Regions from separate parts of the Streptomyces sp. NPDC003034 genome, predicted to be linked through region 2. Evidence: riboswitches for the same ligand, from Rfam matches in the RefSeq annotation. Region 2 holds a riboswitch; each other region holds the start of a gene.

Region 1 (9,323 bases), on a different contig from region 2:
ACGCCGCCGCTTGAGTTGCTCTTCATGCCTCGGCAAGCTCGATCACCGCATCAGATCGCGCAAGTCGCCGGCGAGCGAGGCGATCGCCTCGGGATTGCGCGGGCTCTCCACCAGCTCCGCGTAGTCGAGGACGACGATGCGGTCGTGCTTGATCGCCGAGACGTCCTTGAGCGGCGGGTAGGACTTCAGGAAGTTCCGCTTCTCCTCGGCGCCGGTGTCCCCGTAGTCGTTGATCACGATCACCTCCGGGTCCCGCTCGACGACCGTTTCCCAACCCACGGTGGTCCAGCTGTCCTTGAGGTCCTTCATGACGTGGTCGCCGCCCGCCTTGGTGATGATGTCGTGCGGCCCCGCGTACGCACCCGAGGTGAAGGGCCTGTCGCGGCCGTCGTCGTAGAGGAAGACCCGAGGCCGCTCGGCTCCCTGCGGGGCCATTGCCTCCGCTTCGGCCACCTGCTTCCGGAACTTCGCGATGAGGGCCTCAGCGCGGTCCGCGACGTCGAAGAGTTTCCCGAGGTTCCGCAGGTCGGTGTAGAGCGCCTCAAGCGGCGGCATCACACCGCGCGCCTTGTCCGTCCCGTTGCGGCAGGACTCGGTCAGCAGGTACGAGCCGATACCGACCCTCTCCAGCTCTGCGGGGGTGAAGCCTTCCGCCTCGTTGAAGCCGTAGTTCCAGCCCGCGAACACCAGATCCGCGCGGGCGTTGAGCACCAGCTCCTTGTTGATCGTCTTCTTCGACAGCCACTCGGTCTTCTGATAGGCGTCCTTCCAGGGGACGGAGTCGAGATCGCCCTTGTCATCGGGCATGACGTAGCCCGCCATACGGTCCTCCAGGCCGAGCGCGAACATGATCTCCGTGATGCCGACGTCATTGGTGACCACGCGCTGCGGCGCGGCGGCGTAGGTCTTCTTCTGTCCGCAGTTCTCGATGGTCACGGGATACGGGCCGCCTGCCTTGGCCGGGCCCTCCCCGCCCTCGGGGGCGGTGACCTGCGCGCCGCAGCCGATGAGGGTCAGGGCAGCGGCCAACGCGAGAGCGGCGGGGCGTACGAACGAGTGCATCGGGGCTCCTCAAGAAGCGGGCTGAGCAGGCTGAGCGGGCGGGAGTAGATCGAAGAGCAGGTGCAGCGCCCCGGACTCGGGGTGCGGCACGCGGTGCGCCCGCACGCCGAAGACCTCGGCCAGCAGTTCGGGTGTGAGTACGTCGTACGGAGCGCCGCTGGCGACGATCCGGCCGCGCTCGATGACGTAGAGCAGGTCGCAGTGGACGGCGGCGAGGTTGAGGTCGTGGAGTGCGGTGAGCACGGTCAGCCGACTGCCGCGCACCAGGGACAGCACTTCCAACTGCTGCGCGATGTCGAGGTGGTTGGTGGGTTCGTCCAGGACGAGTACCTGCGGCTGCTGGGCCAGCGCGCGGGCGATCAGGACCCGCTGCTTCTCCCCACCCGAGAGCGTGAGGAAGCCGCGGTCGGCAAGATGGCCCGCGCCGACCCGCGCCAGCGCGGCCTCGCACGCCTGCCGGTCCCCGGTGGTGGCGCGGGCCGCGCCGCTCTGGTGCGGCAGCCGTCCCATCGCCACGACCTCGGTGACCGTGAAGTCGAACTCGGTGACCGACTCCTGGGGAAGCGCGGCCAGCCGGCGGGCTCCTTCGCGCGCGCTCATGGCGTGCAGGTCCTCCCCGCCGAGCCGCACCGTGCCGGCCACGGGGCGCAGCGCCCGGTAGACGCAGCGCAGCAGGCTGGACTTGCCGCTGCCGTTGGGTCCGACCAGTCCGACGAGCTGCCCGGCCCCCACTGCGAGGGTGATGTCCTCCACCAGCCGCGCGCCAGCGATCTCGACCGTCAGGTCATCGATGTCGATCCGCATCACGCGCCTCCGAGGGTGTACGAGCGGCGGCTCATCAGCAGGACGAAGCACGGCACGCCGATGACCGCGGTCAGTACACCCACCGGAAGCTCGGTCGGTGCCATCACTACGCGGGAGAGGATGTCCACCCAGATCATCAGGACCGCGCCCGCCAGCGGTGCGACGGCCAGCACTCTGCGGTGGTCGGCGCCGACCAGCATGCGTACGCCGTGGGGAACCATCAGTCCGACGAAGCCGATCGCGCCACTGACGGCGACGACGGCGCCGGTGACGGCGGCGCAGACCACGAAGAGCTCCTTGCGCAGGCGTCCCGCGTCCACGCCGAGCGCGGCCGCCGTCTCGTCGCCCATGGCGAGCGCGTTCAGCCTGCCCGCCGACAGCGTGAGATGAGCGAGGCCCGCGAGCACGACACCCGCGGCAATGGGCAGGGAGGACCAGTTGGCCCCGCCGAGGCTGCCGAGCATCCACATCATCGCGGAGCGGGCCGCCTCGCCGCGCTCGGCCGCGAACACCATGAACGTGGTGACGGCCGAGAACCCGTAGCACATCGCACTGCCCGTGAGGACCAGCCGCATCGGGGTCAGACCACCGGCGGTACGGGCGATCGCGTACACCAGCATCATGGCGAGCAGCGCGGAGAGGAACGCGGCGGTGGACAGCGCCCAGATACCGAGCACGCCCAGCGCACCGAAAAGCAGGACGGCGTTCGCTCCGACGGCCGCGCCCGAGGAGATGCCGAGGGTGAAGGGGTCCGCGAGCGCGTTGCGGACCATCGCCTGCACGGCGACGCCGATGAACGAGAGCCCCGCGCCGACGACCGCGGCCAACAGGGCTCGCGGGAAGCGCAGTTCCCAGACGATGGCGTACGCCGGCACCTCGCCGGGGGCTATCGCCCCGCCCGTCAGCCCGGACCAGAGATGACGCAGCACCTCGCCCCAGGAGAGTCCGGAAGCCCCGATCCCCGCCCCGCAGACGACGGAGAGCACCAGTGCGGCGGACAGGGCTACGAACAGGGGTGGCACTGGTACGCGCCGTGGCGGCGCCGGCCCGGTGCCCGTGCGGGGAGCGTACGGCGGCGCGGCGGTGCTGCTGTGTTCGACGGGTATGGCCACGGGCGGATCGCCTTCGCCTCGGGCCGTGCCACACGCCAAGGGAGCAGACCACGACGCGGTGCGTGCGGCGCAGCACCCTCTCGCAGTCCACGGCGAATTGTCAGGAGCCTTCACCGCCGCGGGTAATCGGGCTTGCGGGGACGGACCTGCGTACAGGTCCCGTCACCGCTTACCGTTGCGGGTCAGCGCCGGACTTCCACCGGACTTCCCCCACGGGGCGTGTGCAGCCTATCGCGCTCCCCGCAGGGCACGTGCCGGGACCAGCCGTGAACGGACGCCCCGGACAGGAGGCGGGTGTGCGCGGGCCACCGCAGGGCGGAGGGTGCGCCGGCGGTCGGCCGACTGTCCGGTCAGCCCAGTCGTCTGGTCGGCCCTCAGCTGTGCGGCACGGGCCCGTGCTCGCCGCAGCGGAACGGCTCCCCCTCGGAGAGGGGGAGCCGTTTCCGTCCGGGTGGGACCGTGTCGCTCAGGCGTGGCTGTGGTGGCGCTTGTTGCCGGTGACCAGTCGGTAGACGGCGAGGAGGATGACGGAGCCGACGATGGCGGCGATCCAGGTGGAGAGATCGAAGAAGCCGTCGATCGAGTCGACGCCGAAGATGACCTTCCCGAGCCAGCCGCCGAGCAGGCCGCCCGCGATACCGATGAGCATGGTGATGATGATGCCGCCCGGGTCCTTGCCCGGCATCAGAGCCTTGGCGATGAGGCCCGCGAGCAGTCCGATGAGGATCCAAGCCAGAATGCCCATGATGCGTCTCCTACCTCGATGAATAAAGCCGGTGTTAACGATCGTCTTTACCGTGCGGAGGTTTCCAAACGTCCCCATCCCTTGATCATTTTGCAGACCCGGGTCTGGCCACGCCCGGCAGGGCTGGGCGCGGGCCGGTGGTCGCAGGCCCGGTTCGCGGGCAGAGGAGCCGGCCGTGAGGGGGGTGGGGGCTCGGCATGCGAGGGGTGAGGGACCGCCGTAAGGTAGAGCGGGTGGCCGATCGCGCCGTCCGCAGGACGTGAAGAGCGACGCGTGCGCTGTGCCCGGCACGCATCCGCCTGTCGCTGAGGTGGGGACGCCCCAACCGCAACTTTCCGTCCGTCGAGAAGCGTTGCGGCCATTGCGCCGCCGCATCAGCCCCTGGAGGGCTGATGTGCCCACCCCGCCGGATATCGGCGCTCTTTCGCGTACTCGTCCCGCACGGACATCTTCAGCGCTGACCAGTCTGGCGTCCACCAGGTACACCGGGAGGTTATCCATGGCGGTTCTGTGCAAGCCGGCCATCGCGGTCCCCGAGTACGTCATCACCAACGAGGAAACACTTGAGCTGGCCCGGCGCCTGCATGGCGACCATCCGCAGCTGAGTCTGGCCCTGCGGCTCATCGAGAACACCGGGGTGCGCGAGCGGCATCTGATCCAGCCCATCGACGCGGTCCTGCGGCATTCCGGCTTCGATGTCCGCTCCGCGGTGTACGAGGCGGAGTCGAAGGCCCGTGTGCCGGCCGTGGTGCGCACGGCGCTCGCCGAGGCCGAACTGGAGCCGCGGCAGATCGACTTGATCGTCTACGTCTCCTGCACCGGCTTCATGATGCCGTCGATGACGTCGTGGCTCATCAACACAATGGGCTTCCGTCACGAGACCAGGCAATTGCCGATCGCCCAGCTGGGGTGCGCCGCCGGAGGGGCTGCCATCAACCGCGCCCACGACTTCTGCCTGGCCCACCCCGGCGCCAACGTCCTCATCGTCGCCTGCGAGTTCTGCTCCCTGTGCTACCAGCCCACCGACCTGAACGTGGGCTCGTTGTTGTCCAACGGGCTTTTCGGCGACGGCATCGCGGCCGCCGTGGTCCGCGGGCGGGGCGGCACCGGGGTGCAGCTGGAGCACAATGCCTCGTACCTCATCCCGGACACGGAGGACTGGATCTCCTACGCGGTTCGCCCCACCGGCTTCCACTTCCAGCTCGACAAGCGTGTGCCCGGCACCATGGAGCCCCTCGCACCGGTCATGCGCACCGTCGCCGAGGAACACCACTGGAACGCCAGCAAGCTCGACTTCTACGTCATCCACGCCGGAGGCCCGCGCATCCTGGACGACCTGAGCTACTACCTCGACGTACCGCCGGAGGCATTCCGCTTCAGCCGCGCCACCCTGACCGAGTACGGCAATATCGCAAGCGCGGTCGTGCTGGACGCCTTGTCGCGCATGTTCGACGAAGCATCAGCCTTCGACGGGCACCGGGGCATGATCGCCGGCTTCGGCCCGGGCATCACCGCCGAATTCTCCCTGGGGACCTGGTCCACCGGATCCGATGACCAGGAGTGACCCGCGCGCACCGGCGGCCGAGTGCGGCGAGGCCGCCGCGCCGTTGACGCCGTGCGGGGGTCAGGAGGGCGGGCGGGCGGCCAGGGCTTCGGCAGCGGTGGGGTAGGCGCGGAACACATCCTTCAGGCCGGTGAAGTGCAGCATGCGGCTCAGCCGGTCGGGGATGGCGACCAGCACCACGCTTCCTTCCGCCTGCTGGGCGCAGCGCCAGATGCCGACCAGGGCGCTGAAGCCCGATGAGTCGCAGAAGGTGACCTGGTGCATGTCCAGGACCAGGTGGCGGCGGCCCTGCTCGATCAGGGCCAGGGCCTGGTCGCGTACGGAGGGAGCGGTGTCGTGGGTGAGTTCGCCGGTCACGGTGGCTATGGCGAGGTCGCTGTCGATGTACTGGCAGGTCAGGTGGACGGTGGGGCTCACGGGCGTCTCCTGGGCTGCGGGCCGGTAGGGGCGGTGGCCGCGGCGATGGTGGGTGCGACGCCCGTGACACCGTCCACTGCGGTGTCACGGGCGGGGACGGTCAGGGCGGGGACGGACAGGGCCAGCAGGGCGACGTCGTCGTCGGCGCCCTGGGGCAGGGTGTCGATGAGGTCGACGGTGTCCTCGATGAGTGCGGTGGCGTTCAAAGGCCGGGTCCGGCCGGTCAGGAAACGGGCCAGCCCCTCCTCGCCGATCATCGTGCCGTCCTCGGTGCGGGCTTCGATGAGCCCGTCGGTGTAGAGCAGCAGCGCCTCGCCGGGGGCGAGGCGAAAGGTGCGGGAGGCGAAGGAGGCCTCCGGCAGGGCGCCGATGAGCATGCCGCCCTGGAGGTGGACCGGGTCGGCCAGCCGGCTGGTTCCGTTCATGCGCAGGTGGTAGAGCGGGGGGTGGCCTCCCGTGGCCACCGTGACGGTGAAGGAGTCGTCCCCGGCGGGTTCGAGGATGCCGAAGACGGCGGTGCAGTACCGGGTGCCGACCGCGGGGTCCAACAGCAGCGCGCTGTTGAGCGCGGTCAGGACGTTGTGGGGGTCGGGGTCGATCAGGGCGGCGGCGCGCAGGGTGTAGCGGGTCAGCGAGGTCACCGCGGCGGCCTCGGGGCCTTTGCCGCACACGTCTCCGAGGAAGAACGCCCACCGGCCGCCGTGCAGCGGGAAGACGTCGTAGAAGTCGCCGCCCACGTGCTGCGGGGAGGCGGCGGCGTAGTGGCAGGCCAGCTCCAGGCCCGGCACCACCGGGAGGGCGGACGGCAGCAGGGTGCGCTGGAGGGTCGCGGCGAACGTGGCGAGAGCGGCCGTGTCGCGTTCGGCCCGCTTGCGCGCCTCCTCCTGGACCTTGCGGCGCTCCTGCTCGGCGCGCACGGCGTTCAGAGCCGCCAGGCGCATCTCCAGTTCGTCCAGCACGATCGCGGCCAGATCCGCGAGGGTGGCGGTGTCGTCGCCGGTGATGTCGCGCGGCTTGGTGTCCAGGATGTTGACGGTGCCCAGCCGGTGTCCGTCGTGGGTGATGATCGGCGCCGCGGCATAGAACCGCACGCCCATGGGGCCCGTCACCAGGTCGTTGGTGCGGGCGACCGGGTCGAGGAGGGTGTCGGGGATCACCAGGGTGTCATCGGTGAGGATCGCCGAGGTGCACAGTCCGGGCCCGCGGCTGATCTCGCTGACGCCGTCCAGGCCGTGGGCGGCCTTGAACCAGATCCGGTCCTCATCCACGATCGTGATGGTTGCCACCGGCACCTTGAACAGCCGTGCGATCATCGCGGCGATGCGGCCGAACGCCCCGTCGGGCGGGGTGTCCAGTATGTCGTAGCGGCGTACCGCCTCCAGCCGGGCGGCCTCGTCCACCGCGCTGAGCACGGGCCGCTGTTGGGGAATCTTGTCCCGCCCGACCGCGTGTTGTGCTCGCGGCATGGCTTCCACGCTCCTCGTCGGCCCGGTGCTCGCGCCCAGGGGTCGTAATTGGTTGCAACGTGAAAGCAGAAAGGGGACGGGCGGCCGTCCGGACCCGGACGGCCGCCCACGCACGCTTACAGACCGAGGTAGAAGCGCACGGTCGTGCCGTCGTCCCCGGTGTGCACGCGTACCAGATCGGACACGTAGTGGACCAGCATCAGGCCCCGGCCGCCCACCTGCCCGTGCGTCGGCGGGCGGCGGCCGGCCAGCGGATCGGTCAGCCGGCCCGCGTCACGGACCTCGACCACGAGCTGCCCCTGCTCGGCCCAGACCGCGAGCGTCCCGCGGCCTCCGCCGTGCACCACGCTGTTGGTCGTCAGCTCGGCGACCGCCAGCTCCACGTCCAGCAGCCGCTCCCCGGCCATGCCCAGCCGCGCGGCCTGGGCGAGAGCGAACCGGCGGGCCGCCGGAAGGTCCTCCCTGCCGTAGGAGAGGACCGCGGCGTCCGGCATCGTCGGCAGCTCCTGGTTGTAACGGGAGACGACCGCCTGCCAGTCGTAGACGTCGCTGACCGACTCACTGCCGTCCCCGCTGATGAGGGTCGGGTGGGTGACCTTCGCATCGGCGATCACCTGCGGATCCAGCCGCACCTCGTCGTACGGGCACAGGATCGTCACCGCCCTGCCCTCGAACGCGGCATTGATCAGAGCCTCGTGCTGCGCACACGCCGGGTACTCCACCGCGCTGCGGCCGGCCCAGATCGGCTCACCGATGATCCGCACCCGCCCCTGCGGGTGCGCGTCGGCGAACCCGCGCAGCACCTTGGGAATGATCCGCCCGGGATTGCGGCCGGCCTCGGTCATGTCCAGGAACAGGATGCCCTCGGCGTCCGCGCCCAGCCCGCTCTTGATCAGCTCCAGGTTGGGTCCGGGCACCGCGACGGCCATCGGTTCACCGTTGGCCAGACCCTCGCGCAGGAACGACGCCGTCTGCTGCGCGTACTCCTGCTCGGTGCGGTAGAACAGGGCGGGGTGCACGAACGCCTCGTGGGTGGTCACCGTGTTCATCACAGCGCCACCTCGATCCGCTCCAGAGCCGGCCAGAACATCTCCAGAACCCGTCTCAATTGCGGCGGTGGATGCTCGACCACGACCCGCCCGCCCGGCAGGCCCATGGCGGTGGCCGCCAGCGCGCTGACCCCGGCCACGTCGACGAACGCCACGTCCGACAGCTCCACGTACGATACGCCCTCGTGCCGCCGGGCCAGCTCCGTCAGGGCCTGCTCCCAGGACGAACGCGTGAGGACGCTGATCTCACCGCGGGCACGTATGCCGGAACGACCGGGCAACGCGCTCACCTCCAAAAAGGCGGCCTTGCCGGGCATCGCCTGGCCGATCCCGCCCACCGCATGTGGGGCATCCACGCTCGGACTCCTTCACATCAAGCCACCTGCCGGCTGCCCCAGCACGGGCTGGGGAAAAACTCCCCCAGCGGAGCAGTGTATCCCGCCGGACAAACCACCCGCCGGAGGGCCATATGGGCCCGGCCCCCGGCCTCCCGGCCCCCACCCCAGCCCCAGCCCCAGCCCCAGGGCAATGCCCCGGCCCGGCTCGGTGGCCCCGCTCCCACGGTCCGCCGTCGAACCGGCTCGGGTGACCAGGTATCAACGATGGTGGAAGAGCTTCAGTGCTCGCAGAGGGAGAATTCTCGTTCGTAGAGCTGCTCGTTGTGTTCGTCGAAGAAGAACTTGCGCTCCTGCATGAGTTGTTCGCGGTAGCCCTTGGCCTCTTCGAGCGTCATGGTCGAGGTGTCGGACCATGGTTGCTGCGGTGGCACATCGGATGTCGAGACGATCTTTTGCGACGGGTCGACCAGGAAGAACGCGAGAATTTTGCGATATCCCGGGCGAGTGGGGTCTGCGAGGCGGAATGAGCCGACACGGTGTTGCAGGATGTTCGGGAACGCCAGACAGCGGCCCGCTGGGGTCGCTACGGATCCCAGCACCTGGTTCAGCGCGTCTTCGTCCTGAAGGCCGTAGACCTCACGCAGACCGTCGTCGTCGTTCTGTTCGTAGTCCGGGTCGTCGAGTGCCGCCCGGAAACTCAGCCGGCTTTCGGTGGTGTTCTCGCTGTCCCAGTAGTAGATGCCGGTCGAGACGATCCGCTCGTTCA
Region 2 (9,323 bases):
GCCTTCGACGCGATGACCTCGACCCGTTCGTACAGCCGCGCCCGGCCGGTGGGGACGGCCCTCGCCGAGCTGGAGCGCTGCGCCGGGGCCCAGTTCGACCCGGGCATGGTCGGCGCGCTGGTCCGGGCCGTCAGGCGGCACGGCTGGCACCCCGTGGTCACCTCCGACGAAGACCTCCAGGTGATCAGCGGTTCCGCTCCCGCCGGGGGCGGGCCTGGACTGCCGTCCGCGACCGGGCTGCCCGCGCGGGGCACGCAGCCGGTGGAAGGCCCGGTGGAGGGCCCGGCGGCCGGGCCGAGCGGGCGGGCCCCGGCCCGGGCCGGGCAGGCCGGGCCCGGCGGGGGCGCCACCGCCCCGCCCGGCAACAGGCCCGGGGAGGAGGGCCCGTGAGGGGCGAGGCCGTGTGGGCGGTGCGGGGCGCCGCCGCGGCGCTCACCGCGGCCGGGCTCGGGCACACCCTGTGGAACGGCCTCGTCGCACCCGGCACCGCCCTGGTCTTCGGAGCCCTGATCGCCGTCGGCGAGCTCGCCCGCCGGGACCCCCCGGACGCGGGCGGCCACCTCCAGGCCGAGGAGCGCCAGCCCGCACCGCTCGGCTCCGCCGGAGCCCTCGCCTACGCCCTCCTCGGCCAGAACGCGGGACAGCCCACGCACCACGGGGTGCTCCAGATCGTCGCCGTCGTCGTCGCGGCCGCCCTCGCCGGGATCGTCCCCCACGTCGCCCGGGGCCGCGGCCCCGCCCTCGACCACCTCGCTCGCCGGGTCCTCACCGTCGCCTTCGCCGCGGTCTGCTTCCAGCCGCTCTACAACTCCGGCCGCCTGGAGCACTGGGTCGGCCAGGGCCCGTACCTCGTGCTCTTCCTGATCCTCCTGCTCGGCCTGACCGCCCTGTGCGACGCTGTGCTCGCGGCGGCGCTCGCCGGGGCCCGCACCGGCTGGCCGTACGGTCCCCTGCTGCGCGACGAGCTGCGGGCGCAGGCCGGGATCGGCTCGGCCATCTGCGCCACCGGGGCCGTGATGGCCCTGGGCGTGGCCGTCGCCGGCCTGTGGGCCCTGCCCGTCTTCAGCGTGCCCCTGCTGTTGACCCAGCTGTCCTTCCACCGCATCGCCGCGATCCGCACCACCTACCGCCAGACCATCACCTCCCTGGCCCGGGCCACGGAGATCGCCGGTTACACCGCGCCGGGCCACGCCCGCCGGGTGGCCGCCCTCAGCTGCTCGGTGGGCCGGGAGCTGGGGCTCTCGGAGCGGGAGCTCACGGTGCTGGAGTACGCCGCCCTCATGCACGACATCGGCCAGCTCGCCCTGGTCGATCCGGTCCCGGCCGGGGCCACCGCCGAGCTGCCCGCCGCCGAAGCGCGCCGGATCGCCGAGCTGGGCGGGGAGGTGGCCCGGCGGACGGGGGTGCCCGCGGAGGTCGCCGTGGTGGTGGAGCGGCAGGCGGACCCGTACCGGGAGCAGCCCGTCACCGCCCGCATCGTGCGCGCGGTGAACGCGTACGAAGACCTCGTCGGCGGGAGCCGTCACCCGGGTGGCTCACTGGCGGCTCTGGAGCAGCTGCGCCTGGGAACCGGCCACGACTACCAGCCGGAGGTGGTGGAATGCCTCGCGAGGGTTCTGGGCAGGGGCGGACGTGACAGAGTTGTTCCCGCCCGACGTGGGTAACCCATGGGTAATGAGCGGCCGTCCGAGTGGACATGGTTGGATGCCAGTAAGAGTGTCGTGAGAGTGTCCGCAAGGCTGCACCGTTGTCCCAGCCACCGCTGGGAGGTGCCCCCAGGCAGGCGGGAATCGTGAGGATCTTCGGGAAGGTACGGCATCGGCCCTCCGCCTCGTGGCGGCAGGCCACCGACCGCGCGTTCACGCTGATCGGCGACGGTCGGTACGAGGACGCGGGCGCACTCCTGACCAGAGCCGCGGACCTGGAGCCATGGCTGTCGGAGTCCTGGTTCAACTTGGCGCTGCTGCACAAGTTCCGGCACGACTGGGAGCAGGCGCGGGCCGCGGGGCTGCGGGCCGTCGCCCTGCTGGACCGGGAGACCGGCGCCCCGGACTGGTGGAACGTCGGGATCGCCGCCACCGCGCTGCAGGACTGGCCGCTGGCCCGGCGGGCCTGGCAGGCGTACGGGCTGAAGGTGCCCGGAGACCCCCACGGCGGGGGCGCGGGCGGCAAGTCCAACGGCGAACCGGTCGGTATGGAGCTCGGCAGCGCCGCCGTCCGGCTGTCGCCCGAGGGGGAGGCGGAGGTGGTCTGGGGCCGCCGGCTGGACCCGGCCCGCATGGAGGTGCTGTCCATCCCGCTGCCCTCCTCGGGGCGGCGCTGGGGCGAGGTCGTCCTGCACGACGGCGTACCGCACGGCGAGCGGGTCACCGCGGCCGGGCCCTCGTACCCCGTCTTCGACGAGATCGAGCTGTGGGCGCCGTCGCCGGTGCCGACCTGGGTGGTGCTGCTGGAGGCGGCCACCGAGGCGGACCGCGACGCGCTGGAGCAGCTGGCCTCGGACGCGGGCTTCGCCGCCGAGGACTGGTCTTCCTCGGTGCGGCTGCTGTGCCGGACCTGCTCGGAGAGCGAGATGCCGAGCGACGAGGGCGACGGGGAGCACCTGGATCCGCACGACCACAGCGAACCGGGGCATCCCGGGCCGCTGGGGCACCGTACGGCCGGTTCCGGTTCCCTGTGGGTGGCCGAGCGCGAATGCGGCATCGCGGCGCCGGCGGGTCTGGTGCGCGGGCTGCTCGACGGCTGGGTGGCCGACAGCCCCGACAGCCGTGAGTGGCGGGATCTCGAAGAAGTCTGCTGAGCCCGGGCCGTAGGCTGTACGGGCACATCGGTGGCCGTCGGCAGTCATCGATGACCGGGACTTACGGAAGGCGTACGGCGGACATGGCGCAGCAGGAGAACGAGGTGGCCGAGGTCGAGACCCGGACCGGGGTGAGCGACGACGGGTACGTCGTGGACACCGAGGACTGTGCGGAGCGCGAGCTCGCCCACCGCCAGCGCGGCACCGCCCGCCCCATCACGGTGGTCGGCAACCCGGTCCTGCACCGGGAGTGCAAGGACGTCACCGAGTTCGGCGACGAGCTGGCGCGGCTGATCGACGACATGTTCGCCAGCCAGAAGGCCGCCGAGGGCGTGGGCCTGGCCGCGAACCAGATCGGCGTGGACGCCAAGGTCTTCGTCTACGACTGCCCGGACGACGACGGCAAGCGGCACACCGGTGTCGTGGTCAACCCGAAGCTCGTGGAACTGCCGGCGGCCGCGCGGGTGCTGGACGACTCCAACGAGGGCTGCCTGTCCGTGCCGACCGCGTACGCCTCGCTGGCCCGCCCGGACTACGCCGAGGTCGAGGGCCAGGACGCGCAGGGCAACCCGATCAAGGTGCGCGGCACCGGCTACTTCGCGCGCTGCCTCCAGCACGAGACGGACCACCTGTACGGGTACCTGTACATCGACCGGCTCTCGAAGCGGGACCGCAAGGACGCCCTGCGCCAGATGGCGGAGGGCACCCCGCGCTACGAGACGGTCCCGAACGACTGACCCGGCCGGCCCGCTCGACGCGGTGGCCCGGCCGGCCTCGCGCACCACGCGCAAAGGCCCCGCTCCACAACCGGAGCGGGGCCTTCGCGCGTGCCCGGAGGCTACGGCCGGCTGCCGTCGGCCGGCGCGGTGTCCGACTCGCTGCCGCCGGTGGTGGCAGGAGCGGTGTTCCGGCCGTTGTCGGCCGGCGGGGCACCCCATCCGCTGTCCGCGGAAGCGGTGGCGCCGGCGCCGCCGACGAGCAGGGCGGCGAACGCGGCGGCGGTGATGATACGGGCGGTACGGGACATACAGGCTCCCCTGGGCTGGTGAGAGGTGCGCGACCCGAGCGTCGTGCGGTGCGGTCGGGGCGAACCCCATCACGGTACGACACCAACCGGTTACGCAGGGGGTTGGTTTGGGACAAGTGTTCTACGGTTCTCGGCCAATGGCGGGGCACCGGGGCAACGGCTCGACGCACAGGTCGGGCCGCTGCCCCCGGCGGTCATCGGCAACCGGAGTCAGAAGTCCTCGTCCAGGTCGACCGTGCCCTCGACGGCGACCTGGTAGGCCGACGGGCGGCGCTCGAAGAAGTTGGTCAGCTCCTGGACCCCCTGCAGCTCCATGAAGGAGAACGGGTTCTGCGAGCCGTACACCGGCGGGAAGCCGAGCCGGATCAGGCGCTGGTCCGCGACGCACTCCAGGTACTCGCGCATCGACTCGGTGTTCATGCCCGGCAGGCCCTCACCGCACAGGTCGCGGCCGAACTGCAGCTCCGCCTCGACGGCCTCCCTCAGCATGTCGGTGACCTGCTGCTGGAGGGCGTCGTCGAAGAGCTCCGGCTGCTCCTTGCGGACCGTGTCCACGACCTCGAAGGCGAAGTTCATGTGCATGGTCTCGTCGCGGAAGACCCAGTTGGTGCCGGTGGCCAGGCCGTGCAGGAGCCCGCGGGAGCGGAACCAGTACACGTACGCGAAGGCGCCGTAGAAGAACAGCCCCTCGATGCAGGCGGCGAAGCAGATCAGGTTCAGCAGGAAGCGGCGACGGTCCGCGGCCGTCTCCAGGCGCTCGATCTTCTCGACCGAGTCCATCCACTTGAAGCAGAACTGCGCCTTCTCACGGATGGAGGGGATCTCCTCGACGGCGTCGAAGGCGGCCGCGCGGTCGGCCGGGTCGGGCAGGTAGGTGTCGAGCAGCGTCAGATAGAACTGGACGTGCACGGCCTCCTCGAACAGCTGGCGCGACAGGTACAGGCGCGCCTCCGGGGAGTTGATGTGCTTGTAGAGCGTCAGCACCAGGTTGTTGGAGACGATCGAGTCGCCCGTCGCGAAGAAGGCGACCAGCCGGCCGATCATGTGCTGCTCGGAAGGCGTCAGCTTCGCCAGGTCGGCGACGTCCGAGTGGAGGTCGACCTCCTCCACCGTCCACGTGTTCTTGATCGCGTCCCGGTAGCGCTCGTAGAAATCGGGGTAGCGCATCGGACGCAGCGTCAGTTCGAAGCCCGGGTCGAGCAGGTTCTTGGTGATGCCGGGGTCGGTGGTGCTCATTACTGGCAGGCCTCGCAGGACTCGGGGTTCTCAAGGGAGCAGGCGAGCGCGTCCGCGTCGGCGACAGCCTGCGGGAGCGCTACGGGGGCAGAGGTCGCGGCGGCGGTGGTGGTGCCGCCCTGCGCGGCGCGGGCGATCTTCGTCGCCGGGCGGGAGCGCAGGTAGTAGGTGGTCTTCAGGCCCTGCTTCCAGGCGTACGCGTACATCGAGCTCAGCTTGCCGATGGTCGGCGTCTCCAGGAACAGGTTCAGCGACTGCGACTGGTCGAGGTACGGCGTACGGGCCGCCGCCATGTCGATCAGTCCGCGCTGCGGGATCTCCCACGCCGTGCGGTACAGCTCGCGGACCTCGGCCGGGATCCAGCCGAAGCCCTGGACCGAGCCGCTGGCGTCGCGCAGCGCCTCGCGGGTCTGGGCGTCCCACACGCCGAGCTTCTTCAACTCGTCCACCAGATAGGCGTTGACCTGGAGGAACTCACCGCTCAGCGTCTCGCGCTTGAACAGGTTGGAGACCTGCGGCTCGATGCACTCGTACACGCCCGCGATCGAGGCGATCGTCGCGGTCGGGGCGATGGCCAGCAGCAGCGAATTGCGCATGCCGGTCTTCGCGATGCGGGCGCGCAGCGCGTCCCAGCGCTCGGGCCAGTGCTGCTCGGCGCCCTCGTAGTGGTCGGGGTGCAGGACGCCGCGTGCGGTACGGGTACGCTCCCACGCCGGAAGCGGGCCGCTGCGCTCGGCGAGTTCCGCGGAGGCCTCGTAGGCGGCGAGCATGATGCGCTCGGCGATCTTCGTGGACAGGGCCTTCGCCTCGGCGGAGTCGAAGGGCAGCCGCAGCTTGAAGAAGACGTCCTGCAGGCCCATCGCGCCCAGGCCCACCGGGCGCCAGCGGGCGTTGGAGCGGCCGGCCTGCTCGGTCGGGTAGAAGTTGATGTCCACGACCCGGTCGAGGAAGGTCACGGCGGTGCGGACGGTCTCGTCCAGGCGCTCCCAGTCCATCACCTCCCGCCCGTCCCCGGCTCCCGTCAGCACGAAGGCCCCGAGATTGACCGAGCCGAGGTTGCATACGGCCGTCTCGCCGTCGTCGGTGACCTCCAGGATCTCGGTGCAGAGGTTCGAGGAGTGCACGACCGCGCCCGGCTCGGCGGTCTGGTTCGCCGTACGGTTGGAGGCGTCCTTGAAGGTCATCCAGCCCTGGCCGGTCTGCGCGAGGGTGCGCATCATCCGGCCGTACAGGTCGCGGGCGGGCATGGTCTTGCGGGCCAGTCCGGCGGCCTCGGCCTTGCGGTAGGCGGCGTCGAACTCGTCACCCCACAGGTCGACCAGCTCGGGCACGTCGGCCGGGGAGAAGAGCGACCACTGGGCGTCGGCGTTGACGCGGCGCATGAACTCGTCCGGCACCCAGTGGGCCAGGTTGAGGTTGTGCGTACGGCGCTGGTCCTCACCCGTGTTGTCGCGGAGCTCCAGGAACTCCTCGATGTCCGCGTGCCACGTCTCCAGGTAGACGGCGGCGGCGCCCTTGCGGCGGCCGCCCTGGTTCACGGCGGCCACGGAGGCGTCGAGGGTCTTCAGGAACGGCACGATGCCGTTGGAGTGGCCGTTGGTGCCGCGGATCAGCGAACCGCGGGCGCGGATGCGGGAGTACGAGAGGCCGATGCCGCCCGCGTGCTTGGAGAGGCGCGCGACCTGGTGGTAGCGGTCGTAGATCGAGTCGAGCTCGTCCAGCGGGGAGTCCAGCAGGTAGCAGGAGGACATCTGCGGGTGCCGGGTACCGGAGTTGAAGAGCGTGGGGGAGGACGGCAGATAGTCCAGGCGGCTCATCAGCCGGTACAGCGAGGCAACTTCCTCCACGGCGGCCACGCTGTCGTCCGCGGCGAGGCCGCAGGCCACGCGCAGCATGAAGTACTGCGGGGTCTCGATGACCTGACGGGTCAGGGGGTGGCGCAGCAGGTAGCGGCTGTGCAGGGTGCGCAGGCCGAAGAAGCCGAAGCGGTCGTCGGCGCCCTCGGCGAGGGTGTGCTCGACCAGGGAGTCGAGGCGGCCGGCATGGGTCCGTACGAACGCGGCCGTGCGGTCGGCGATGAGCCCCTCGCGGTGGCCGACCGCGACCGAGGCCGAGAAGGAGGTGGCGCCCTGGCCGACGGCCTCGTCGGCGACGGCCAGCGTCAGCAGGCGGGCGGCGAGCCGGGAATAGGCCGGGTCCTCGGAGATCAGGCCAGCGGCGGCCTCGGTGGCCAGAGCGCGCAGTTCGGCCTCGTCGGCGACGGAGCTGCGGCCCCGCAGCGCGGCGGCGGCGACGCGGCCCGGGTCGGTGTCGGGGAGGTCGGCCGTCAGCTCGGTGAGGGTGCGCAGCAGCGCGGCCCCGGGACCTTGCGGCGCGGACGGGTCGGACTCGGCGCGCGGTGCGGTGGGCGCGATGGTCACGGGGGAGCTCTCCCTCACTCGGCCCGGTCATCGGCGGGGCGGGGCGGGGCGCAGCGCATGCGGGCGTGCCGGATACGCGCACACCGCACGGCGTCCACCGGCCCAACCGCGAGGCCCGGACGTATCGGCACCCGGTTCGGTCGAGCCGGGCGCGCTGTCGGCAGGTCCTCGGACTTGCGGTGCACGAACGAGTGCACTTCATACCGTTGCGGGACAGTTCCGGATTCGCACCGGATTCCCCTGCGGCGACAGCAGCCCTGAGCATACATGTGGGGGCGGCCCCCGGCGGTAGCCCCCACATGTTGTGTCGTGTGCGACGCGCCGTCCCTGTGGCGTACCTCTCCGCTATCGTCGGAGAGAGCACCGTCGAGGAAGGCGAGCGAGGCATGACCGTGATGACTGACCGTCCCCTGATGCTGCCCGAAGAGTTCGAGGCCCTGGCGCGCATAGGCGCCCGCGAGATCGAGGGGCTGAGACTGGAATTCATCGACGGGAAGCTGGGGGCCAAGGCCGTGCCGGACGGGGACCATGACCGGATCGTTCTGTGGCTGGCCCGCCTGTGCATGCAGCACCGGCCGGAGCTGTGGCTTCATGTCGAGCGGGGGCTGAAGGTCCAGGAATATCGCTCGGGCAGAGTCCGGCCCGACGGGTGCTTGGCCCCGGATGACGCGTTTGTCGGCCAGGGAGAGTGGGCCGATCCCGCCCCTGTTCTCATGGTGGTCGAGGTCACCTCGTACGACTCCGACACGGATTCGCGTGACAGGAACGAGAAGCCCCGCGCGTATGCCGAAACCGCTATCCCCGTCTACTTGCTGATCGACCGGGACGCGTGCGAGGTCGTGGTACACAGCGAGCCCAATGGGCGGCGGTACGAGATGGTCCACACCGTTCACTTCGGCAAGGACGTCGAGCTTCCCGAGCCCGTCGGTATCACCCTCCCGACCGAGCCCCTCAAGGACTGGGTGCGCTGAACGCGAGGAAGGGCCCGCCGAATACGGCGGGCCCCCCGTACGTGTTCAGCAGCAGCGGAAGCCCTCGCGGGGGTCCGCCTCGCGGGCGTCCGTGCGGGCGCGTTCGAAGGCGCGGCGGGTCATGACCTCCGCGTCCGGGTCGTGGGAGCGGGCGTGGGTGACGTACCGGTCGTAGGCCGCCTCGCCCGAGAACTCCCGTACGTAGAACCGCACCCGCGCCAGCGTGCCGCGCAGGCTCATGACGCCGCGGGCTCCTTGACGCGGCCGCCGTTCGAGTCGAGCCCCGCGGCGGCGAGTTCCGCCTTCTCCTCGGCGGTCGCGATCAGCCCCGCCGGTGCGATGATCTTCGACTCGGTCCACGGCGCCTCGGAGAGCTTCACGGACTCCGGAGCGCTGATGGCCTTGAAGCAGGTCCGGGCCGCCTCCACCAGCACGACGATGATCAGGACCGCGAACAGCACCGACAGCACGCCGTCCACGGTGGCGTTGGTGACCACGGTGTGCATCTCGTCCATGGTCTTCGCCGGCGCCAGGACCTTGCCAGCCTCGATGCCCTCCTGGTACTTGTCGCGCTGCGCGAAGAAGCCGACCCGCACGTCCTGCGAGAAGATCTTCTGGTAGCTGGCGGTGAGGGTGACGGCCACGTCCCACGCGAGTGGAACACCCGTCACCCAGGCCCACTTCAGGCGCCCCGACTTGATCAGCAGCGTGGTGCAGACGGCCAGGGCGACCGCCGCGAGCAGCTGGTTCGCGATGCCGAACAGCGGGAAGAGCTGGTTGATGCCACCCAGCGGGTCCTTGACGCCGACCCACAGGAAGTAACCCCAGCCGCCGACGACGATGGCACTCGCGAGCCACACGCCCGGCTT
Region 3 (9,323 bases), on a different contig from region 2:
GCCGCCCCGGTGAAGCAGAAGCCGAGCGGGATCCGGAAGGCCCGCCACAGCTGCCGCCCGGCCACCCCTGCGGGCCCCAGGAGCAGGGCCAGGGTGGCCGCGGCGACCAGCGGCCCGCCGGGCCAGGGCGGCAGGCACACCGCGGTGACCGTGAGCCCCAGGCCCAGCAGGGCCTTCTCCAGAGGGTGGCGGCGACGCCAGCGACTGCCGTGCGCCGCCACGTCGATCGGGAGCACTGCCCTACGCCTCCGGCGCGGTGGGCGATGCGGGGGAGGCCCCGGGCCCCTTCGCCGCACCGGCGGGACCGACAGCGGGCGCGGTTGCCGTTGCCGGAGCGGAGGTCGGCGCTGCGGCCGAGCCGGCCAGGCCCGCGGGGGCGGCCCCGTCCGGATCCGGCGCGGACCCGGGCCCGGTCACCGGAGCGGCCGGACCGGCACCGGCCGCGGGGGCGGCCCCGTCCTGGCTCGCCAGGCCCGCGGCGGCGATGGCGGCGCCCTGCCGGCGGCCCTTGCGGATGCCGAAGTAGTACGCGAGCACGCCCGCGCCGATCGCCGCCTGAAGGGCGAACAGCGCGGACTCGATCTCCCCGGACGGGGGCTCGTAGAGAGGGGAGAACCAGGGCTCGTAATCCGGCTTCAGCTCGCTGATGGCCGCCTCCGCCTGGGCGTCCGCGCCCGCGAAGGGCTCCTCCTTGCCCTCGCCCATTCCCAGGGCGAGCGGGAGCACGGCCAACGCCGCCACCAGGAGCAGCAACAGGCTATTGATCTTCGCGTTCCTGGTCATCAGACCGCCGCCTCCGGCTTCGTCTTGCCCTGCGTGAGCTTCGCGACCCCGAGACGGACCAGGTCCGACTTGCTGGACTGCATCAGCAGCCGCATCACGAGGACGGTCAGCAGCCCCTCGCTCACCGCGAGCGGGATCTGCGTGACCGCGAAGATGCCGCCGAACTTGGCGAGCGCGCCCGCGAATCCCGTACCGGGGTCGGGGAAGGCCAGCGCCAGCTGGACGCTGGTGACGCAATAGGTGACCAGATCGGCGAAGAAGGCGCCGAAGAAGACGGTCACCATCAGCGGCAGGCCGAAACGGCGGAGCAGCCGGTAGATCCCGTAGCCCGCCCAGGGCCCGGCGACGGCCATCGAGAAGACGTTGGCGCCGAGCGTGGTCAGCCCGCCGTGCGCGAGCAGCAGCGCCTGGAAGAGGAGGGTGATCGTGCCGAGTACGGCCATGATCGGCGGCCGGAACAGGATCGCCCCGAGGCCCGTGCCGGTGGGGTGGGAGCAACTGCCCGTCACCGAGGGGATCTTCAGCGCGGACAGGACGAAGGTGAACGCGCCGGCCGCCCCGAGCAGCAGCGTGCTCTCCGGATTGGCCTTCACCTCGCGGGTGAGGGCGCGGACACCGTGGACGACGAAGGGAGCGGACGCGGCGCCCCAGGCGACCGCGTGCAAGGGGGGCAGGAACCCCTCGGCTATATGCATGAGTAGGGAGACCTCTCCAGCACCTCGTGGATGGACAACGCGCCCCGGCCGGTCTCCTGGCTCACGGGTGCTGATGCCCGGTGCTCCGCCTTCCCGGGGTCGTACGGTTTCCCGCACGGTCCCAGTGGCTTTCCCGCAGGAGTGGAGCCGGACTTCCCGATCACAGTGGCGAGGGCCGCACCGGTTTCTCACCGGTTTCCCGAACACCAAGGCCCGCTGACCCTAGTCGGCCGCGCGGACCGGTAACAAACCGACCGGCGCGCGGGTGCGGTCGCGGAGCGCGCGGGCGCCGCGCACGCCGGTGCCTGCCGTCGCCGCCGCGGCCCGCCCGCCAGGGTCGCGGCATGGCGAAGACCGGCAGGGCCGGGCGGCCACTGCCGGTCTTGGCGGGAGGTCCTCAGCAGACGTTCGGGTGCGCGATGTCCACGACGAGCCGTTCGGGCGCGTGCAGGACCATGGTGGAGTACACCGGCTTGGTGTCGAAGGCCGCGCCGAAGGTCACGTACCCCTCGAAGTCGCCGGTGAAGGCGATTCCCTTGAGCTTGCTCAGGTAGATCTTCTGCAACCGGGGGCCCTGGTAGACGCTCTCCCCCTCCTCGGTGTGGGCGGCGGCGGGATGCAGGCGGATCTCCAGGAAGTACTTTCCGGCCAGCGGGACGGGCTTGCCCGACCCGTCGTAGTACAGCTGCGAGACGGGCGTGACGGTGTACCCGGGGACGTATCCCTGCAGGTCGATGACGATCCGGTCGTACGTGCAGTGTCCGCCCCAGCGGGCATTGACGACGAGCGGGGTCTGGGTCTGGGCCTGGGCCCGAGTGGCGGTGGCGGTGGCGGCGGTGGTGGTGCCGGCGGCGGAGGCCGGTGCGGCGAGCGCGAGAGCGGCGGTGAGCAGGGCTCCCGTGGCCAGGGCCACGATCCTGCGGTGACGTAGACGACGTGGGTGGCTCATGACGTCCCCCCGATTCTCCAGAGACGGGGACAATGCTGTCACCTGTAGAGACACCCGGCGCCGGTCCGCGGTTGCACTGGCCCGCCGTGATAATGGGGGCGTGTTGTGCGGACCTCGCCGGCCGGGCGGCACGCCTCAGCGGGCCAGCAGCGCGCTCAGCTCCGCGTCGAGGTCGAAGTGCCGCCGCTCCTCGCCGCGCGGCACCAGCTCCGTGAGCCGGCGGCACAGCCCGTGCACGTCCTTGGCCCGCGCGGAGACCACGCAGTTCTCCACGCCGTTGCCGAAGGCGAGGAAGATCCGCGTCTCGGTGCCCTTGCGTCGTGGCCAGATCTGTATGTCGCCCTCGCCGCTGGCACAGGTCACCCCGTCGAGCAGGAGGTCGCGCGAGAACACCCAGTGGGCCAGATGCATCCCGGCCCCCCGCAGGTCGAGGGAGACCTCGTAGGGGCGGTCGGAGCGGTAGGTGAAGGCTCCGCGGATCGGGATGTCGGCGGCTATGTCCTCCAACCGGAGCGGAAGGATGCGGTGTTCGGTAACGGCCACGGGTGTACCTCTCTCTCGGCGTGGGGTTTCCGCCCGCCCCTCGGGCCGGCCCACCCACGCCCCGCCCCTACCCCACCGCCGAGATTCCTCCCGCCGGACCGCCGCCCGGCCCGCGTGCGATGGAGCACCTGGCCCTGGTATCGCGACCGCGTAGTTGCACATCATCAGAATGCCGGCCCGTCCGTCACCGTCAGTGTGACCGGCAATCGGTGCACCGCTGTTTGTCGGCGTCGTAGCCCCGGTCGGCGTACGGACGCCGCGGCTTGTGCGGGGGCGTCCCCGCAGTCCCGCATCGGCGGGACGGGGTCCAGCAGCGGCGGGAGCTGGGTGACGTCGTGCCGGTTGCCGCCGGTGAGCGTGATGGCGAGCGGGGTCTCTGTGGGGACATCGCGCCACGCGACACCGGTCCGCAGCACGTACATGACGCCGGCGCGTGCCACTCGGTCGGGAACGCGCAGCCGCCCCGGGTGGCGACGGCGCCGTTCGGGAGTGGGCGGCAATAAGGACCGGCATGGCGGCCGGCGGGCGCGCACCTCGCCCCACGTCGCCCCGACCGCTCCGGAAGTCGCGCTCAGATCCGGAAGATCGCTCGCGCGCCGTATGTCACGCCGGCCGCCAGCACCGTCAGGGCACCCCAATAGACCACGGGCGACCACATCAGGACGTCGGGGCCGATCATGAGGATCGTGATGCTCACCATGAGCCAGCCGAAACCCATGGGCAGGAGGGTGATCAGCCGGCCGCTCGCGAGTGCCCAGGCGGCGACGCCGAGAGCGAGCCATGCCAGTGTCATCGAGGACCCCATGTCCGTCTGGGACGCCGGTGCGTACGTGCGGGAGTGTCCGAGCACCTCCAGGCCGACCACCTGGTCCTTCCATAACCGCAGTTGGGCTCGCTCCCCCGTCCTGGCCTCCGCGTACGCCTCCGCGCCGACCTCCAGCCACTGCGACCTTCCGGGCCACGCGACCTTCAGGGCGTAGGTCGTGGTGCAGCTCTCGCCACCGGTCGCGCCCGTGCTCGTACCGTTCGACGTGCAGCGCTCGCCGGTGTCCCGGTCGCGAACCTCGCCCATCCGAACCTGTACGCAGCCCTCGCCCTCGCACACGGGTGCCTGCCGGTAGACGTCGGTCGCCCGGTAACCGTCCACGATCGCCTGGGCGGAGAGGAGACCACCGAGCGCCGCGGCCAGGACGACCAGTCCCAGCAACCAGTAAGGCAGCCGCTGCTCGTACCAACTCTCCCTGTAACCGGTCCCCTTCACCCTGTGCTGATACCCGGCGACCACACCCCGCATACGGGAACCAGACGAATGGCCGCAGACCCGGCGCGGCCGCTCACCACCATCGGCCCGTGCCAGTCACTTTCCGTCGGTGATGTAGTAGTCGTTCTTGAGGTACTCCAGGGTGTAGCTGCCCAAGTCCTCGTCGGAGAAGGTGGCGGAGGACCGGACCGCTTCGAGCGGCATTTCGATCTTGTCGAGGGTGCGCACGCTGACGCGTTGCGGATCTACCGTCGCGGTCTGCAGGGCCTTCTTCTGCTCGGGTGAGATCATCTGGAACACGATCACGTACGTCGACGTGCACGGACCGAAACCCTGCTCCTCCGCCTTCTTCGCGCCGGGCCCGGCCACTTCGCAGACCGTGCCGATGTCCTCACGCCCGAGGCCGTGGAGGTACTGCTCGTACCGCTGGATCGCGCGCTCCTTCGTCTTGGGCGCGGGCTGGTCACCGCTCACAGTGGCCGACGGCTTCTCGGTTCCGGCGGACGCGGACGGCGTGCCCGACGGCGCTTTCGCCGATGTGGACGCGGACGGCTGGGAAGGCTTCGCGTCAGCGTTGTCCTTCGCTTTCTCCGGACCGCACCCGCACGCCACCAGCGCCACGCATCCCGAAACCGCCAGGCTCACGATCGTGCGCGTCTTCATCAGATCCCCTCCACCAGCCGACTCTCCATCAAGAGTTCACGCCCGATCCGACGGAACGGTTCCCGACCGCGACCCGCCCCACGGACCGGACAGCGGGGGCCGACACCCGTGGGGATACCGTACGCGGCTACACGCGGTGGCGGGCACATTCGGCCGTACGGGGCTGCCCTGGCAGGGCCACGACGGGACGGCACCTCCGGACCGGTTCGGGCCCGGCTACGGACCGGTTCTCTGCCGTCGCCGTAGCCAGGCCTCCGGCGCGGTCATGCTGCTGCCGGTGAAAAGCCGGCACGCGGCGGTGACGAGGCGGGGAAGTGGCGCTGGATCAGCGAGCCGCGTCACGACTGGACGAGCGTCGAGCCGACCGGTCAGCACACCCGGTGCCGGCCCCGTCTCCCGGGCATGGGCGAGCACCGGCTCCACCGGAGGCTGTGACATCAACCCCGCGGCCGCACCGTGTCACACCAGGACAGGCTCACCGTCGCGTGCCTGAGCAGCCGACCGGAATGCCGAAGGCCCCGCACCTTGCTCCTGCGAGGTGCGGGGCCTTCGGCTGGTCCGTACGGATACGGCTGCGTCAGCACTCGATGACGTTGACCGCGAGGCCGCCGCGGGCCGTTTCCTTGTACTTGACCTTCATATCGGCGCCGGTCTCCTTCATGGTCTTGATGACCTTGTCCAGGGAGACCTTGTGGGAGCCGTCGCCGCGCATCGCCATCTTGGCCGCCGTGACCGCCTTGACCGCCGCCATGCCGTTGCGTTCGATGCAGGGGATCTGGACGAGGCCGCCGACCGGGTCGCAGGTGAGGCCCAGGTTGTGTTCCATGCCGATCTCGGCCGCGTTCTCGACCTGCTCCGGCGTGCCGCCCAGGACCTCGGCGAGGGCGCCGGCCGCCATCGAGCAGGCCGAGCCGACCTCGCCCTGGCAGCCGACCTCGGCGCCGGAGATCGAGGCGTTCTCCTTGAACAGCATGCCGATCGCGCCCGCGGCGAGCAGGAAGCGGACCACGCCGTCCTCGTCCGCGCCCGGCACGAAGTTCATGTAGTAGTGCAGCACCGCCGGCAGGACGCCCGCCGCGCCGTTGGTGGGCGCGGTGACGACGCGGCCGCCCGCCGCGTTCTCCTCGTTGACGGCCATCGCGTAGATCGTCGCCCACTCGCTGCGGTGCAGCATCGGGTCGCCCTCGGTGCGCAGCTGGCGCGCCGTGGCGGCGGCCCGGCGCTTGACGCGCAGGCCGCCGGGGAGGATGCCCTCGGTGGACAGGCCGCGCGCGACGCAGGCCTGCATGACGCGCCAGATCTCCAGGAGGCCCTCGCGGATCTCCTCCTCCGTGCGCCAGGCCTTCTCGTTCTCCAGCATCAGGGAGGAGATGGACAGGCCGGTCTCGTTCGCGAGGCGGAGCATCTCGTCGCCGGAACGGAAGGGGTACTTCAGCTCGGTGTCGTCCAGCTTGATCCGGTCCTCGCCGACCGCGTCCTCGTCCACGACGAAACCGCCGCCGACCGAGTAGTAGGTCTTCTCCAGCAGCGGGGCGCCGGCCTCGTCGTACGCGAAGAGCGTCATGCCGTTCGCGTGGTACGGCAGGGAGCGCCGACGGTGGAGGATCAGCTGGTTCGGCTCGTCGAAGGCGATCTCGTGGACGTCGCCTATCTCGGTGGCCAGGAGCCGCAGGCGGCCGCTCTTGCGGATGCGCTCGACCTCCGCGTCCGCGGTTTCGACGTTCACCGTGCGGGGGGAGTGCCCCTCCAGGCCCAGCAGCACCGCCTTGGGGGTGCCGTGGCCGTGGCCGGTCGCGCCGAGGGAGCCGAAAAGCTCGGCGCGGACGGACGCGGTCTGGGCGAGGACCCCGTCCTTCTTCAGCCGCATCACGAACATGCGCGCCGCTCGCATCGGGCCGACCGTGTGGGAGGAGGAGGGACCGATGCCGATGGAGAAGAGATCGAAGACCGAGATGGCCACGGTGGCGGACTCCCTTGTCTGCTCGTGGGGTGGGAGGTGCGGGAGAGGCGGATTGCGCGGATTGTGTCCGGCTGATGAGCGTAACGCGTGGAGATGAACGATTCGTCCGCCCGCCGAGGCGGAGAGGGGCCGCGGGCGGACCGGATGTGGGGCGGCTCACACCCGAGCCGTGCGGAGGGCTCCCGTCCGGCCGCCCCCAGCCCATGGCATCCGGCACTGCGCCGTAACGCCTGGCGGGAGCGCCCGAGTACGTCCAGTAGCCCTCCGCCGTACGACGCACGGCGCCGGACACCGCGGGCCGCCCCCTTCGGCTGCCCGGCGCCAGGAATCCCACACGGCCCGGGGGCGATGAGAAGCGCCCGAGCGCCCGAGCGCCCGTACGAGCAGGCCGGCCCTCCCCGGTGCTGTGACCGGAAGGCGCACCGGCCGGTCGCACCGGAGGGGTCGACCTCTGGCGCGGCCCCGGCTCACCGCCCCGGCAGCTGCCAGGAGCGCCGGCCCGGCATGTCCCGAGGGGCACCACCGGGCGAGAACCGGTCGCCCCGGTACGGACGGAGACGGTCCGCCGTCCCGGAGACCGAGGCGGACGCCCGGCGGCCTCACCAACAAACCCTTCCACCCGTCACGGGCCCGGGCCCTGCCGTCGAAGTGGCGCCACGGCTCACTCCGACGGCAGGGTGGATCCATCGCTCAGAGCGAGGGGTACAGCGGGAACTTCGCCGCGAGGGCGCGGACGCGCGCCTTGAGGCTCTCCCCGTCGAACGCCGGCTTCAGCGCGGCCGCGATGATCTCCGCGACCTCGGTGAAGTCCTCGGCGCCGAAACCACGCGTGGCCAGGGCCGGCGTACCGATCCGCAGGCCGGAGGTCACCATCGGCGGCCGCGGGTCGTTGGGGATCGCGTTCCGGTTGACCGTGATGCCGATCTCGTGGAGGCGGTCCTCGGCCTGCTGGCCGTCCAGCTCGGAGTTGCGCAGGTCCACGAGCACCAGGTGGACGTCCGTACCGCCCGACAGGACCGAGACACCGACCTCGGTGACGTCCGGCTGCACCAGGCGCTCGGCGATGATCCTGGCGCCCTCCAGGGTGCGCACCTGGCGCTCCTTGAAGTCCTCCGAGGCCGCGATCTTGAAGGAGACCGCCTTGGCCGCGATGACGTGCTCCAGCGGGCCGCCCTGCTGACCCGGGAAGACCGCGGAGTTGATCTTCTTGGCCAGCTCCTGCGTCGACAGGATGACGCCGCCGCGCGGACCGCCGAGGGTCTTGTGCGTGGTGGTGGTGACGACATGGGCGTGCGGCACCGGGTTGGGGTGCAGACCCGCGGCGACCAGACCGGCGAAGTGCGCCATGTCGACCATCAGGTACGCGCCGACCTCGTCCGCGATCCGCCGGAAGGCGGCGAAGTCCAGCTGGCGCGGGTAGGCGGACCAGCCGGCGACGATCAGCTGCGGCTTGGACTCCTTGGCGAGGCGCTCGACCTCGGCCATGTCCACCTGTCCGGTCTCGTCCACGTGGTACGGGACCACGTTGTAGAGCTTGCCGGAGAAGTTGATCTTCATGCCGTGGGTCAGGTGACCGCCGTGGGCCAGGTTCAGACCCATGATCGTGTCGCCCGGCTTCAGCAGCGCGAACATCGCGGCGGCGTTGGCCTGCGCACCCGAGTGGGGCTGCACGTTCGCGTGCTCGGCACCGAAGAGCGCCTTGATGCGGTCGATCGCGATCTGCTCGACCACGTCGACGTGCTCGCAGCCGCCGTAGTAGCGGCGGCCCGGGTAGCCCTCGGCGTACTTGTTGGTCAGGACGGAGCCCTGGGCCTCCATGACGGCGACCGGAGCGAAGTTCTCCGACGCGATCATTTCCAGGGTCGACTGCTGGCGTACGAGCTCGGCGTCGACGGCGGCGGCGACGTCCGGGTCGAGCTCGTGGAGCGGGGTGTTCAGTACGGACATGGAGATCCCCTGGGCTTTCAGTTGTCGGAGTGGGTGAGCGCGGCGTACTCCTCGGCGGTGAGCACGTCGGTCGGCTCCTGCGAGACGCGCACCTTGAACAGCCAGCCCCCCTCGAACGGCGCCGTGTTCACGAGCGCCGGGTCGTCCACGACGTCCTGGTTGGCCTCGACGACCTCGCCGGTGACGGGGGAGTACAGGTCGCTGACCGACTTGGTCGACTCCAGCTCGCCGCAGGTCTCGCCCTCGGTCACGGTGGAGCCGACCTCGGGGAGCTGGGCGTAGACGACGTCACCGAGCGCGTTGGCCGCGAACTCCGTGATGCCGACCGTCGCGACGCCGCCCTCGGCGTCCGACAGCCACTCGTGCTCCTTGGTGTAGCGCAGCTGCTGGGGGTTGCTCATGGCCTGATTCTCCTGGATGCGGGGGAGTGGATACGAACTGCGGTCTTGGGTACTGAGACGGCGCCGTACGGGTGCCCTACGGGAATTCCGTACGGCGGCGGTCGTGGGCAGGAACGGCTCG

What was found. Region 2 has a riboswitch for cobalamin ahead of ACWDX7_RS21915 (ribonucleoside-diphosphate reductase subunit alpha). Riboswitches for the same ligand answer to the same signal wherever they lie in the genome.
Region 1: another riboswitch for cobalamin. It lies ahead of ACWDX7_RS14355 (FecCD family ABC transporter permease); the one in region 2 lies ahead of ACWDX7_RS21915 (ribonucleoside-diphosphate reductase subunit alpha).
Region 3: another riboswitch for cobalamin. It lies ahead of ACWDX7_RS23090 (energy-coupling factor ABC transporter permease); the one in region 2 lies ahead of ACWDX7_RS21915 (ribonucleoside-diphosphate reductase subunit alpha).

The regions. Positions count from the first base shown of each region.
Region 1 covers NZ_JBSFTS010000011.1:93,153-102,475, reverse strand. The annotation lists gene ACWDX7_RS14365 (ABC transporter substrate-binding protein) at 43-1,062, opposite strand; gene ACWDX7_RS14360 (ABC transporter ATP-binding protein) at 1,072-1,866, opposite strand; gene ACWDX7_RS14355 (FecCD family ABC transporter permease) at 1,866-2,888, opposite strand; cobalamin riboswitch at 3,078-3,211, opposite strand; gene ACWDX7_RS14350 (GlsB/YeaQ/YmgE family stress response membrane protein) at 3,445-3,723, opposite strand; gene ACWDX7_RS14345 (type III polyketide synthase) at 4,223-5,287, shown strand; gene ACWDX7_RS14340 (STAS domain-containing protein) at 5,348-5,704, opposite strand; gene ACWDX7_RS14335 (PP2C family protein-serine/threonine phosphatase) at 5,701-7,170, opposite strand; gene ACWDX7_RS14330 (anti-sigma factor RsbA family regulatory protein) at 7,287-8,219, opposite strand; gene ACWDX7_RS14325 (STAS domain-containing protein) at 8,219-8,536, opposite strand; gene ACWDX7_RS14320 (DUF4246 domain-containing protein) at 8,836-9,323, opposite strand, start outside.
Region 2 covers NZ_JBSFTS010000023.1:57,442-66,764, forward strand. The annotation lists gene ACWDX7_RS21885 (HD-GYP domain-containing protein) at 1-390, shown strand, start outside; gene ACWDX7_RS21890 (HD-GYP domain-containing protein) at 387-1,664, shown strand; gene ACWDX7_RS21895 (tetratricopeptide repeat protein) at 1,793-2,800, shown strand; gene def (peptide deformylase) at 2,884-3,537, shown strand; gene ACWDX7_RS21905 (hypothetical protein) at 3,639-3,827, opposite strand; gene ACWDX7_RS21910 (ribonucleotide-diphosphate reductase subunit beta) at 4,038-5,063, opposite strand; gene ACWDX7_RS21915 (ribonucleoside-diphosphate reductase subunit alpha) at 5,063-7,483, opposite strand; cobalamin riboswitch at 7,626-7,758, opposite strand; gene ACWDX7_RS21920 (Uma2 family endonuclease) at 7,870-8,454, shown strand; gene ACWDX7_RS21925 (YbdD/YjiX family protein) at 8,500-8,694, opposite strand; gene ACWDX7_RS21930 (carbon starvation CstA family protein) at 8,691-9,323, opposite strand, start outside.
Region 3 covers NZ_JBSFTS010000025.1:83,814-93,136, reverse strand. The annotation lists gene cbiQ (cobalt ECF transporter T component CbiQ) at 1-236, opposite strand, end outside; gene ACWDX7_RS23095 (energy-coupling factor ABC transporter substrate-binding protein) at 241-783, opposite strand; gene ACWDX7_RS23090 (energy-coupling factor ABC transporter permease) at 783-1,478, opposite strand; cobalamin riboswitch at 1,508-1,704, opposite strand; gene ACWDX7_RS23085 (AMIN-like domain-containing (lipo)protein) at 1,876-2,427, opposite strand; gene ACWDX7_RS23080 (SsgA family sporulation/cell division regulator) at 2,563-2,970, opposite strand; gene ACWDX7_RS23075 (hypothetical protein) at 3,135-3,410, opposite strand; gene ACWDX7_RS23070 (hypothetical protein) at 3,542-4,231, opposite strand; gene ACWDX7_RS23065 (hypothetical protein) at 4,328-4,705, opposite strand; gene ACWDX7_RS23060 (L-serine ammonia-lyase) at 5,472-6,854, opposite strand; gene glyA (serine hydroxymethyltransferase) at 7,545-8,801, opposite strand; gene gcvH (glycine cleavage system protein GcvH) at 8,819-9,202, opposite strand.